2 regions of the Weizmannia sp. FSL K6-0777 genome follow, and region 1 is predicted to be linked to the other one. Evidence: riboswitches for the same ligand, from Rfam matches in the RefSeq annotation. Region 1 holds a riboswitch; the other holds the start of a gene.

The links. A riboswitch is a leader RNA that binds a small molecule or an ion and turns the genes downstream of it on or off. The one in region 1 is predicted to bind S-adenosylmethionine.
Region 2: linked by a shared signal. The riboswitch ahead of NST70_RS14925 (YezD family protein) and the one ahead of NST70_RS04005 (O-acetylhomoserine aminocarboxypropyltransferase/cysteine synthase family protein) in region 1 are both predicted to bind S-adenosylmethionine.

The regions. Positions count from the first base shown of each region.
Region 1 covers NZ_CP151971.1:892,270-897,331, reverse strand. The annotation lists gene NST70_RS04010 (homoserine dehydrogenase) at 37-1,020, opposite strand; gene NST70_RS04005 (O-acetylhomoserine aminocarboxypropyltransferase/cysteine synthase family protein) at 1,279-2,577, opposite strand; SAM riboswitch class I at 2,681-2,788, opposite strand; gene cls (cardiolipin synthase) at 2,888-4,333, opposite strand; gene NST70_RS03995 (peptidoglycan DD-metalloendopeptidase family protein) at 4,562-5,062, opposite strand, start outside.
Region 2 covers NZ_CP151971.1:3,109,951-3,115,012, reverse strand. The annotation lists gene ssuC (aliphatic sulfonate ABC transporter permease SsuC) at 1-63, shown strand, start outside; gene NST70_RS14935 (ATP-binding cassette domain-containing protein) at 78-833, shown strand; gene ssuE (NADPH-dependent FMN reductase) at 854-1,393, shown strand; gene NST70_RS14925 (YezD family protein) at 1,482-1,661, opposite strand; SAM riboswitch class I at 1,778-1,884, opposite strand; gene NST70_RS14920 (bifunctional GNAT family N-acetyltransferase/carbon-nitrogen hydrolase family protein) at 2,026-3,570, shown strand; gene NST70_RS14915 (AEC family transporter) at 3,696-4,610, opposite strand; gene NST70_RS14910 (tellurium resistance protein TerC) at 4,953-5,062, shown strand, end outside.

The DNA of each region.
Region 1 (5,062 bases):
CAAAAAATATACGTTTCCTTATCCGGAAAAACCGGATCACGAAACGGCGTCCAATTGCAAAACGGGCCGGTAACCCGCCGCAAAGTCTTCAATCATGGCGCTTGCCGTCGGAAATTTCCCGGCACCCGGACCTGTAAGGGTAATTTTTCCGATCAGGCTGCCGTAAATCGTGACGGCATTGTTGACGCCTTCCACCGCATAAAGGGCGTGTTCGGGAGGGACGAGGACAGGCTTAACGGATGCTTTCAGCGTCCTGCCATCACGGTATATGTCCGCAATATGCTTATAACGGAGTCCCTTCCGATCCGCTCTTTCAATATCCGCAAGCGAGAGGCCGCCTATCCCTTCAACTTCTACTTTCTCCCAGTTCGGCTGGGTTCCGAATACGAGCCGGCTCAGGATCATCAACTTACAAAAGGCGTCCTGCCCTTTTACATCATTGCCCGGGTCAGCTTCTGCATAGCCGTGCTGCCTGGCGATTTCCAACGCTTCTTCAAATGGAAGATGTTTTTCACGCATTTCCGATAAAACAAAATTGGATGTGCCGTTTAAAATCGCCTGTACACGCTGGATGTCATTGACCTGAAGCTGCTGGGAAATCGTCCGAATCACAGGGATGCCGCCTGCGGTTGTCGCTTCGTAACCGACAAACACGCCTTTTTCTTTCGCTTTTTCAAGCAGCACATTCCCATATCGTGCAAACATGACTTTATTGGCAGTAATGACGTGGCAGCCTTTTTCAATCGCTTGTAAACAGTAGGAAAAGCCTGGTTCTTCCCCGACAATCGCTTCAAACACGACTTCAAGATCGGGAATAGCGAGAATTTCCCGGAAGTCCGTCGTGACGAGCACAGAACTGTCAATGTTCCGCTTTTTTCGGGGGTTTTTGATCAGAACCGCTGCAATCTCTACCTCGGCATGCAGCTTTTCTTTCAGCTGCTCGCGGTGGGTCCGGACCGCTTCGTACACGCCCTGGCCGACCGTTCCAAAGCCGAGCAGCGCTGCTTTAATCACCCTCATTTATCCAAAAACCTCCCTATATATAGCGTCTTTCGCCTCTGAAGCGTTTTGTTCATTTAAAACGGTCAAGCGGTCCGACAGTATTCGGTGCAGCCGGTATCCATAAGCTCCCGATCTGGATCAGGTATGCAGACCGTCCGGGCCGCAACATTGTTCAATGGGATCAGCCCAGAACGGTTTCGTATAAGTTTTCCGGATCGCCTGTTGGCATTCGCCATGGCGACCTTCGCACGAATCTGCCGGGCCTGCTCCCCGCTTTTACCGGGCTGTAACGGCTGTTGCTTTTGTAATGGCCTGATCCAGGTCAGCTGTCAAATCTTCAACGGCTTCGAGCCCGACAGACAGGCGGATTAAATCGCCTGTAACCCCTGATTTTTCCAGTTCTTCATCGCTCAGCTGCGAATGCGTAGTCGTTGCTGGGTGGATGATCAGCGATTTCGCGTCGCCGACATTCGCTACATGCGACCACAGCTTAATATTGTCGATCACGCGCCTTCCTGTTTCCCGGCCGCCTTTGACACCAAAGTTGACAATGGAGCCGTAGCCGCCGTTCAAATATTTTTGCGCCAGCTCATGGGACGGATGGTCTTCAAGTCCCGGATAATTGACCCATGCAACATCTGGATGGTTTTTCAGAAATTCCGCGACTTTCAATGCATTTTCGTTATGCCTTTCCACACGCAGATGCAGCGTTTCAAGCCCTTGCAGGAATAAAAAGGCGTTGTCCGGACTTAAAGTCGGCCCGAAGTCGCGCAAAAGCTGAACACGAAGTTTTGTGGCGAACGCAGCCTGTGCCGTGTCGACGCCGTAGCGCAAGCCGTGGTAGCTCGGATCCGGTTCACTAAAGTCCGGAAATTTGTCTGTGTTCCAGTCAAAACGCCCGCCGTCAACGGCAACACCGCCGATCGCCGTTCCGTGCCCGCCGATCCATTTTGTCGCCGAATGGACAACCACGTCCGCGCCCCATTTGATCGGATTCGCGCCATACGGAGAAGCAAACGTGTTGTCGACAATCAAAGGAATACCGTTTTCATGGGCCACTTCCGCCACTTTTTCCACGTCGAGCACCTGCAGGCTTGGGTTGCCGATAATTTCCGCGTACAATGCTTTTGTTTTCGGGGTGATCGCCTGGCGGAACGCTTCAGGGTCGGACCCATCCACAAACTTGACGTTAATGCCATATTTCGGCAATGTCACAGCAAACAAATTATAGGTGCCGCCGTAAAGATTGCTGGCAGATACGATGTCATCACCCGCACGCACGATGTTCAAAATGGAAAAGGCAATGGCCGATGCGCCGGATGATAAACCGACAGCCGCTGTTCCGCCTTCCAGTGCAGCAACACGTTTTTCAAAAACATCCACAGTCGGATTGCCGAGACGGGAATAAATGAAACCTTCTTTTGATAAATTGAAGACGCCCTCTGCATGTTCTGTATCCGGAAAAACGTAAGAAGTCGTCCGGTATACCGGTACGGCGCGCGATCCTGTCGCCGGGTCCGGTTCCTGGCCGCCGTGCAGCAATAAAGTTTCCGGTTGTAATGATGGTTGTGTCATTTTAAAGCCTCCTGATTTTTTAAAATTTTTCCGTGAAAGATGGAAGAGGAAGTGAAAAAACCCTCTTCGTAAGGGAAGAGGGTTACAATGTATGTAAGTTCCTCCCTTATCTTTCAGACGCATGTCTGTAGGAATTAGCACCTTTTCAGGCAAATGCCTGAAGGTTGCCGGGCTTCGCAGGGCCTAGTCCCTCCGCCGCTCTCGATAAGAGTTTCTTTTCATAATTCAATTTTGAATGACTTATTGTTTAAGATTATAGAAGACCAATGGCAAACCGTCAACCTTTTTTTGAAAAAATTTTCTTTTTCTTCTACAATATTGGCGACAATAGCCGGGAAATGGACTCTTTAAACCGCACATAAAGCGGCCGGTTCTGGTAATCATGGAGCGTTAATTCGGTTGATTCGGCCATATCGTCCCGGAAAACGCCGGCAAGTGTGCCGGAAAGCTCACGGTCGTACAGCAAGGCGTTCACTTCAAAATTGAGACGGAAACTGCGCACATCGATATTGGCCGTCCCAACGGAAGCAATTTTCCCGTCTACGACAATCATTTTCGCATGGATGAACCCTTTTTGATAAATGTACACTTTGACGCCCGTTTTTAACAGCTGGCCGATGTTGGAAAGCGTCGCCCAGTAGACAAACATATGATCCGGTTTATTTGGAATCATAATCCGAACATCCACTCCGGATAAGGCGGCAAGCGTCAGCGCATTCAGGAGGCTGTCATCCGGAATAAAATATGGTGTTTGTAAATAAATATATTTTTTGGCGGAATTGATCATTTTAATATAGCTGTTTTTAATCTGCTCCCATTCAGAATCGGGGCCGCTTGAGACGATTTGGATATCGGTTTCACCCTGCGATGGGATGACCGGGAAATAACGTTCTTCATCTCTTACATCGTGCGGTGACGCCTGATTCCAGTCCAAAATAAAGCGAGTCTGCATGGCATAAACAGCACTCCCTACAATCCGTAGATGCGTATCCCGCCAGTAACCGAATTTCTTATTCAGACCAAGATACTCATCCCCAACGTTAAAACCGCCGATATATCCGATCTGCCCATCAATAATCGCCAATTTCCGGTGATTCCTGAAATTGACGCGCAAATTGACGAGCGGGATCCGGGCAGGAAAAAAGGACGCCACTTCCCCACCAGCAACAACAAGCGGCCGGAAAAATTTGCGGCGGAACAGCATTCGCGACCCCATATCATCATAAAGCAGCCGCACCTTTACACCTTCTTTTGCTTTTTGCGACAGCAGTTCAATCAATTCCTGGCCGAGGCGGTCATTCCGGAAAATATAATATACAAGATGAATACTGTCTTTTGCATTCCGGATGTCTTCAAATAAAGCCTCGAATTTTTTCCTGCCATCTGTAAAGATATCGACGTGATTGTCCTGGGAAAGAATCGCCCCGTCATTCATCAGCAGCATATAAACGAGATCCTTGTACTGGATTGTCCGCTCATCATGAAACGGGAACCGGTTTTCGCGCAGCAGTTCAATTTGCTGCTGGGAAATTTCCTTAATGCCGATCTTCTCCTGTACCTTCCAGTCAAAAATTTTCCGGCGGCTTAAATTTTGCCCGAATACCAAATACAGGATAAAGCCGGCAATCGGCAGGAATAATAGCACCAAAAGCCATGCCCAAGTTGCGCCGACATCTCGCCGTTCCAGGAAAATAACGGTTCCCGCCAGAATAAAATTCAAAAGAAACAAGATAACCAGTAGTACCGTTATAATCATTGCGTTCTCCTTTTCGTACACCCTTTGTTCCTGCTTGAGGTTTGTTCCCGGCCGGTATCCGGGAACACGGTGAAGTGTTTTGGAATTGATATAGGATATGTTTGCGCAGCAAAAATAACAATTGTATCATACCATAATATTTGCGCCTTACCTATCGTACAGCACTTTCCCTGCCATTGCATGCAAAAAGAACCGCACCAATGGATACGGTTCTTTTTTTCGTCCTTATTAAAAGTTAACATAGTTTCTCGGGTTTTGGGCACCGGTATGTGGCGGTGGTGTCCAGCGGCCGTTATAAATTTCAAAGTGAAGATGCGGTCCTGTTGATTCCCCGGTATTTCCCATTGCTCCGATCTGCTGCCCTTTGCTGACGTGCTGCCCGGTGCTGACGCTGTACGAGCTCAAATGGGCATAAACGGTTGTGTACAACTTCCCGTTAATATAGTGGGTGATCATGACGCAATTCCCGTATGAAGAAGAGTGGTACGCCCTGAACACGACACCGTCGGCTGCAGCGACAACCGGTGTCCCGATGCTGTTGGCAATGTCAATGCCCGGATGGAACCCGCCGGAACGCCCGCCGAATTCAGATGAAATATATCCGGATGCCGGTCGCGTAAAGGACCCGGAAGATACTTGCGGAAGGGATCCGCCGGAATGGCTCCCGGAACTTGACTTGACCGATGCAGAGCGGGTTGTCCCTGCGTTTGATCCTGCTGATCCTGTTGA
Region 2 (5,062 bases), 1.4 Mb from region 1:
GACTGGCTGGCAAAAATCGCAGAACAACGATTGTTAAAGTGGCACCCGTCATATCAAAAATAAAGGAGGAGGAAACGATGCCGAAAGAAAAGGCGTTTGCTGTAGAGATTGAGGGGCTGGAGAAATCATTCGGCAGCCATCGCATCCTGCGCCATCTTCATTTAAAAATAAGAAAAGGGGAATTTGTTGCGATTGTTGGGAGGAGCGGATGCGGCAAAAGTACGCTTCTCAGGCTGCTTTCAGGACTTGAAGCGGCAAGCGGCGGAAAAATCCTTATAAACGGGGCGCCTTTATCCGGCAGAAACGGATCGGCAAAAATGATGTTTCAGGACGGCCGCCTGCTCCCATGGAAAACCGTGCTTCAAAATGTCGGGCTTGGCCTTGCGGGCGACTGGAAGAACAAGGCACTTGAAATGCTTGGAAAAGTCGGGCTGGAAGGGCGTGCAAATGATTGGCCTTCGTCTTTATCCGGCGGCCAGAAACAAAGGGTGGCACTGGCGAGGGCATTAATCCATGAGCCGGACATCCTTCTCCTCGATGAACCGCTTGGGGCGCTCGATGCATTAACCCGGATTGAAATGCATGCGCTGATCCAGTCGCTTTGGCTTGAAAAACATTTTACGGCCATATTGGTGACACATGACGTGGAAGAAGCAGTCGCCCTTGCCGATCGGGTAGTGTTAATCGAAGAAGGGGAAATTGGGATGGACTGCCCGGTAAAACTCCCTTATCCGCGGAAAAGGGACCACGCCCTCTTTGCAGCAACGGCCAATCATATTTTAAACCGCATTTTAGGGAGCGGCCACCCGGTTTTGCATGCAATGAAAAATTAAGGAAGAAATGGGGGATTCATATGGCGGAAAAAATAGTACTGCTGAACGGGAGCCCTTCTGCGTATACGAGATTAAATGGGATCCGTGATTATATCAGGGCCGGGTTAAGGGGGCACGGGTACGAACCGGAGCTCATCAATATCCGGGAACTTCCGGCCGGCGATTTAATGCATGCCCGGCAAAGCCCGCCCATCACCGGGGCATTAAGAAAAGTGGAAGAAGGCGATACGATAATCATTTTGACACCGGTCTATAAAGCGTCTTATTCCGGACTGCTCAAGACGTTTCTGGATCTTTTGCCGCAAAATGGCTTATCCGGCAAACAGGTGCTGCCGCTCGCCATGGGCGGCACATTCGGCCACTTGCTCGCGCTCGATTACGCCCTGAAACCGGTCTTGGCTTCGCTCGGGACAACTTGCATTGAAAAAGGGGTGTTCATTCTCGACCAACAAGTGAAAAAAAAGGATGGGTTTTATGAACTCGACCGGCAAGCGGCTGGCCGCCTGAATGCTGCTTTAAAAACAGCATTTCCGCAAATTTCCATACCGCTGTACTCTTAAACAAATCCGGCATTTGGACGATATCCAAATGCCGGCATTCGTGTAGCACGAACAACGGGAAAAGAGATAACCGGAATGCCGGCGCCCGTCATCCCATCTTTTGTTTGGGAAGTGCCGCTTTTTTCTTTTCCAGTGCAAACCGGACTTTCTCGGTTGTTTCGATCTGTGTGATGTTTCCTTCATGGATCGAAATGACCACTGTTCCAAACTCCAGTTTTTGCAATGATTCCATAATGCGGGCTACTTTCGTTTCATCAATATGAGCCATTTTTCATACCCCCCAAAATAAATTTCGTGTGTGCGTGGTGGTCCGGCCGGCCATGCGGATGATCCAAAAAAGAAAGGCCCCCTTCAAGAAAAGTTAAGAAGAGGGCGAGGCTCCTTAACTTATCTTCCAAGCTTGGCGCTTGCTGGAATTAGCACAGTATTCCCAAAAAGAATCTGTTGCTGAGGTTTCCTCGGGCCAGTCCCTCCCCCTCTCTTGATAAGCTGTATAGAAATAATTTGTTAAAACTATGATAAATAATATTATTCCGATTTGTCAACTTATATTTTCGGCATTTCAGCTGCTTTTCGGGCAAAACCGATTCGGATAGGGTATGATAATAGAAAAAGTGTGTTAAGGGTGTGAGATTGTGCCAGAGACAGATGTATCCAAGTTTGAGAAGAAAATCGAGGTGCGGAACATCCGCTTTGAAGACATTGATGATATTATGGCATTGTCGAAAAAATGTTTTCCGGGGATGGAGCCGTGGAAACACGAGCAGCTGGAAAGCCATATCCGGATTTTTCCGGAAGGGCAGTTTTGCGTGGAATACGAAGGGAAAATCGTCGGTTCCTGCTCCAGCTTAATTGTCAATTTCGATGAATACGAAGACCAGCATACATGGGATACGATCACTGCGAACGGCTACATTACCAACCATAATCCGCACGGGCTCAACCTGTACGGCATTGAAGTGATGATCGACCCGGAATACCGGCGCATGAAGTTCGGGCACCGTTTGTATGAGGCACGGAAAGAGCTTTGCCGGAAAATGAACCTTCAAAGCATCATCATTGGCGGCCGGATTCCGAATTACAGCAAATATAAAGACAAAATGACCCCGCGCGAATACGTGGAAGAAGTCGAGATGCACAATATTTATGACCCGGTTCTGTCCTTCCAGCTGCTTGAAGGGTTCCAGATTATGCGGATCAACAGGCAGTATTTGCCGGATGATACAGCATCCGCTTCATTTGCAACGCTTATGGAATGGCATAACGTCGATTATTTGCCGAAGTCCCGCCGTGTCTATCATGCTTCGTTCCCGGTCAGGATTACAGCGATCCAATATATGATGAAAAAAATTGATTCCTTCGATGATTTTGTCAGACAGGTAGAATATTATGTCGATGTGGCCGCGGATTTCGGTTCTGATTTCGCCGTTTTTCCGGAAATTTTCACCACACAGTTGATGTCCTACCTGGAAGAAAAACGCCCTGACCAGGCAGTGCGCCGGCTTTCCGGGTACACAGACCAATATATTGAACTGTTTACAGAGCTTGCCGTACGCTACAATGTCAACATTATCGGCGGGTCCCATTTTGTGGAAGAAGACGGGGGCATTTACAATGTCGCTTTTTTGTTCCGGCGCGATGGGACGATTGAGAGGCAGACCAAACTCCATATTACGCCAAATGAGCGGAAATGGTGGGGGATCGCGGAAGGAAACGAACTCAATGTATTTGATACGGATTGCGGGAAAATTGCGATTCTGATTTGCTATGATATCGAGTTTCCGGAGCTGGCCCGTGTCGCTGTCGACCACGGTGCGAACATTATTTTTGTCCCGTTTTGCACGGACGACCGCCAGGCCTATTTGCGCGTCCGCTACTGTGCACAGGCGCGGGCCATTGAAAACCAGGTGTACACCTGTATTGCGGGAACAGTCGGCAACCTGACCCACGTGGAAAACATGGATATCCAGTATGCCCAGTCCGGGATCTTTTCTCCCTCCGATTTCGGTTTTGCCCGCGATGGCATTGTCGGGGAATGCGATCCCAATGTCGATACCGTCGTTGTCGGCGATGTCGATCTTGAGAAGCTGCGCCGCAACCGCAACAGCGGCTCCGTCCGGCAACTGGCCGACCGGAGAAGGGATTTGTATCAGATTAAGATCAACACCAAGGCCTGAGCATGACGGACTGGACGCAAGACCGGCCGGGCAGCCGCCAAGTGCCTGAACGGCTGCTCGGAAAAACCGGATACCGCATCAAAAAACCGCTTAGAGGATGGAAGCTCTAAGCGGTTTTTCATGATTCAGGCGATCTTCAGCACGACCATCAGGCTGGTCATCAACACAATGCTGATCAAAATGGACAACGAGTTAAACGTGCTGGACATGGCGACATTGCCGCCGCATTTCTGGGTAAATGCCGTGCAGACGGCGGAAATCGGCGCAAACGCGATAATCACGAGCACGAGCCGAACTTCAAGCGGCAGCGGCAGCAGGAAATAAAAGAATGCTGCAAACAGGATGGCCATTCCGTAACGGATGATAACGGCTTTTAAGATGCCCGCAACCTGGCTTTTTTCAAGCCGGAGTTCAAAACCGATCCCGATCATCAGCATGGCCAGAAAGCCGTTTGCCTGTCCGACGATTCCGGTAAATGTGGTCACGCCTGCCGGCAATGTAATATGCAAAAGCGACAGCGCAAGCATGATCAGATAGGTATCCATCGGGATGGATGAAAACATTTTTTTTAGGTAAGATGCCGCATTTGTTCTTTCGTTGTTGGCAACGGCGGAAGCAATCGAATATGTGCCGCCCGTGCATAAAACCGAATTGCCGGCATCGAACAGGCAGGTTGCCACTACACCAACGGGCCCCAGGAAATTTTGTACATAGGGGAGCGTAAAACAGCCAATATTATAACCAGAATAATTGATCATGTTAAAGGCTTTTTCCATATGGGTACGGCGCCAGGAAACGATATAGCCGGTTGCAATCATCACTAGATTGCAAAAGACGCCGATTGCAACAAGCATCAGCAGCGAAGTTTCAAGGGAGAGTTTTTCAAAATTTGTAATCACGGCGCATGGCAATGTAATGTTTAAAACCATGCGGGAAACCAGCTGAAAATCATCCGGCTTAAAAAATCCAATCCGCTTCAAAATGTAACCGAGCACAATGATCAAAATAAACGAAGCGGCTTTCGTCAACACAACACCCACATTTTTCCCAGCTTTCTTTTTGATCTAATTTCATTAAAAAACAATGAGAAAGAAACGGCAAGGAAAATTTTTGGCAACTCTGTCCTGGTTATTCAGATAACAGGTTAGTTCTTTTTTATCACAGTTCAAAATAAGGCATAAAAAATGATTTGATCCTATTTGAAAATGAAGTCAGCCACCTGGTAAATCTTTTCCATGAAAACGGCATTCCTTTTTCATTCGGAAAAATTTTTGCTGCGTCTGTTTTTGCTTTTGTCCAAATATATTAATAGAGGGATCGGCGTGCGATGCTGTTTTTCCGTTCCCGAAATGGATTGGCAAAGGCAGGGGTGACGTGTTTTTGTGATTTTAAAAATTTACTTGCTCAACCTGATTAGTGATCTGGATAATCTTCTTATTATTACAACCGTGGTCCGGAAATACGGCTATGAGCCAAAGCGTCTGTTTTTTTA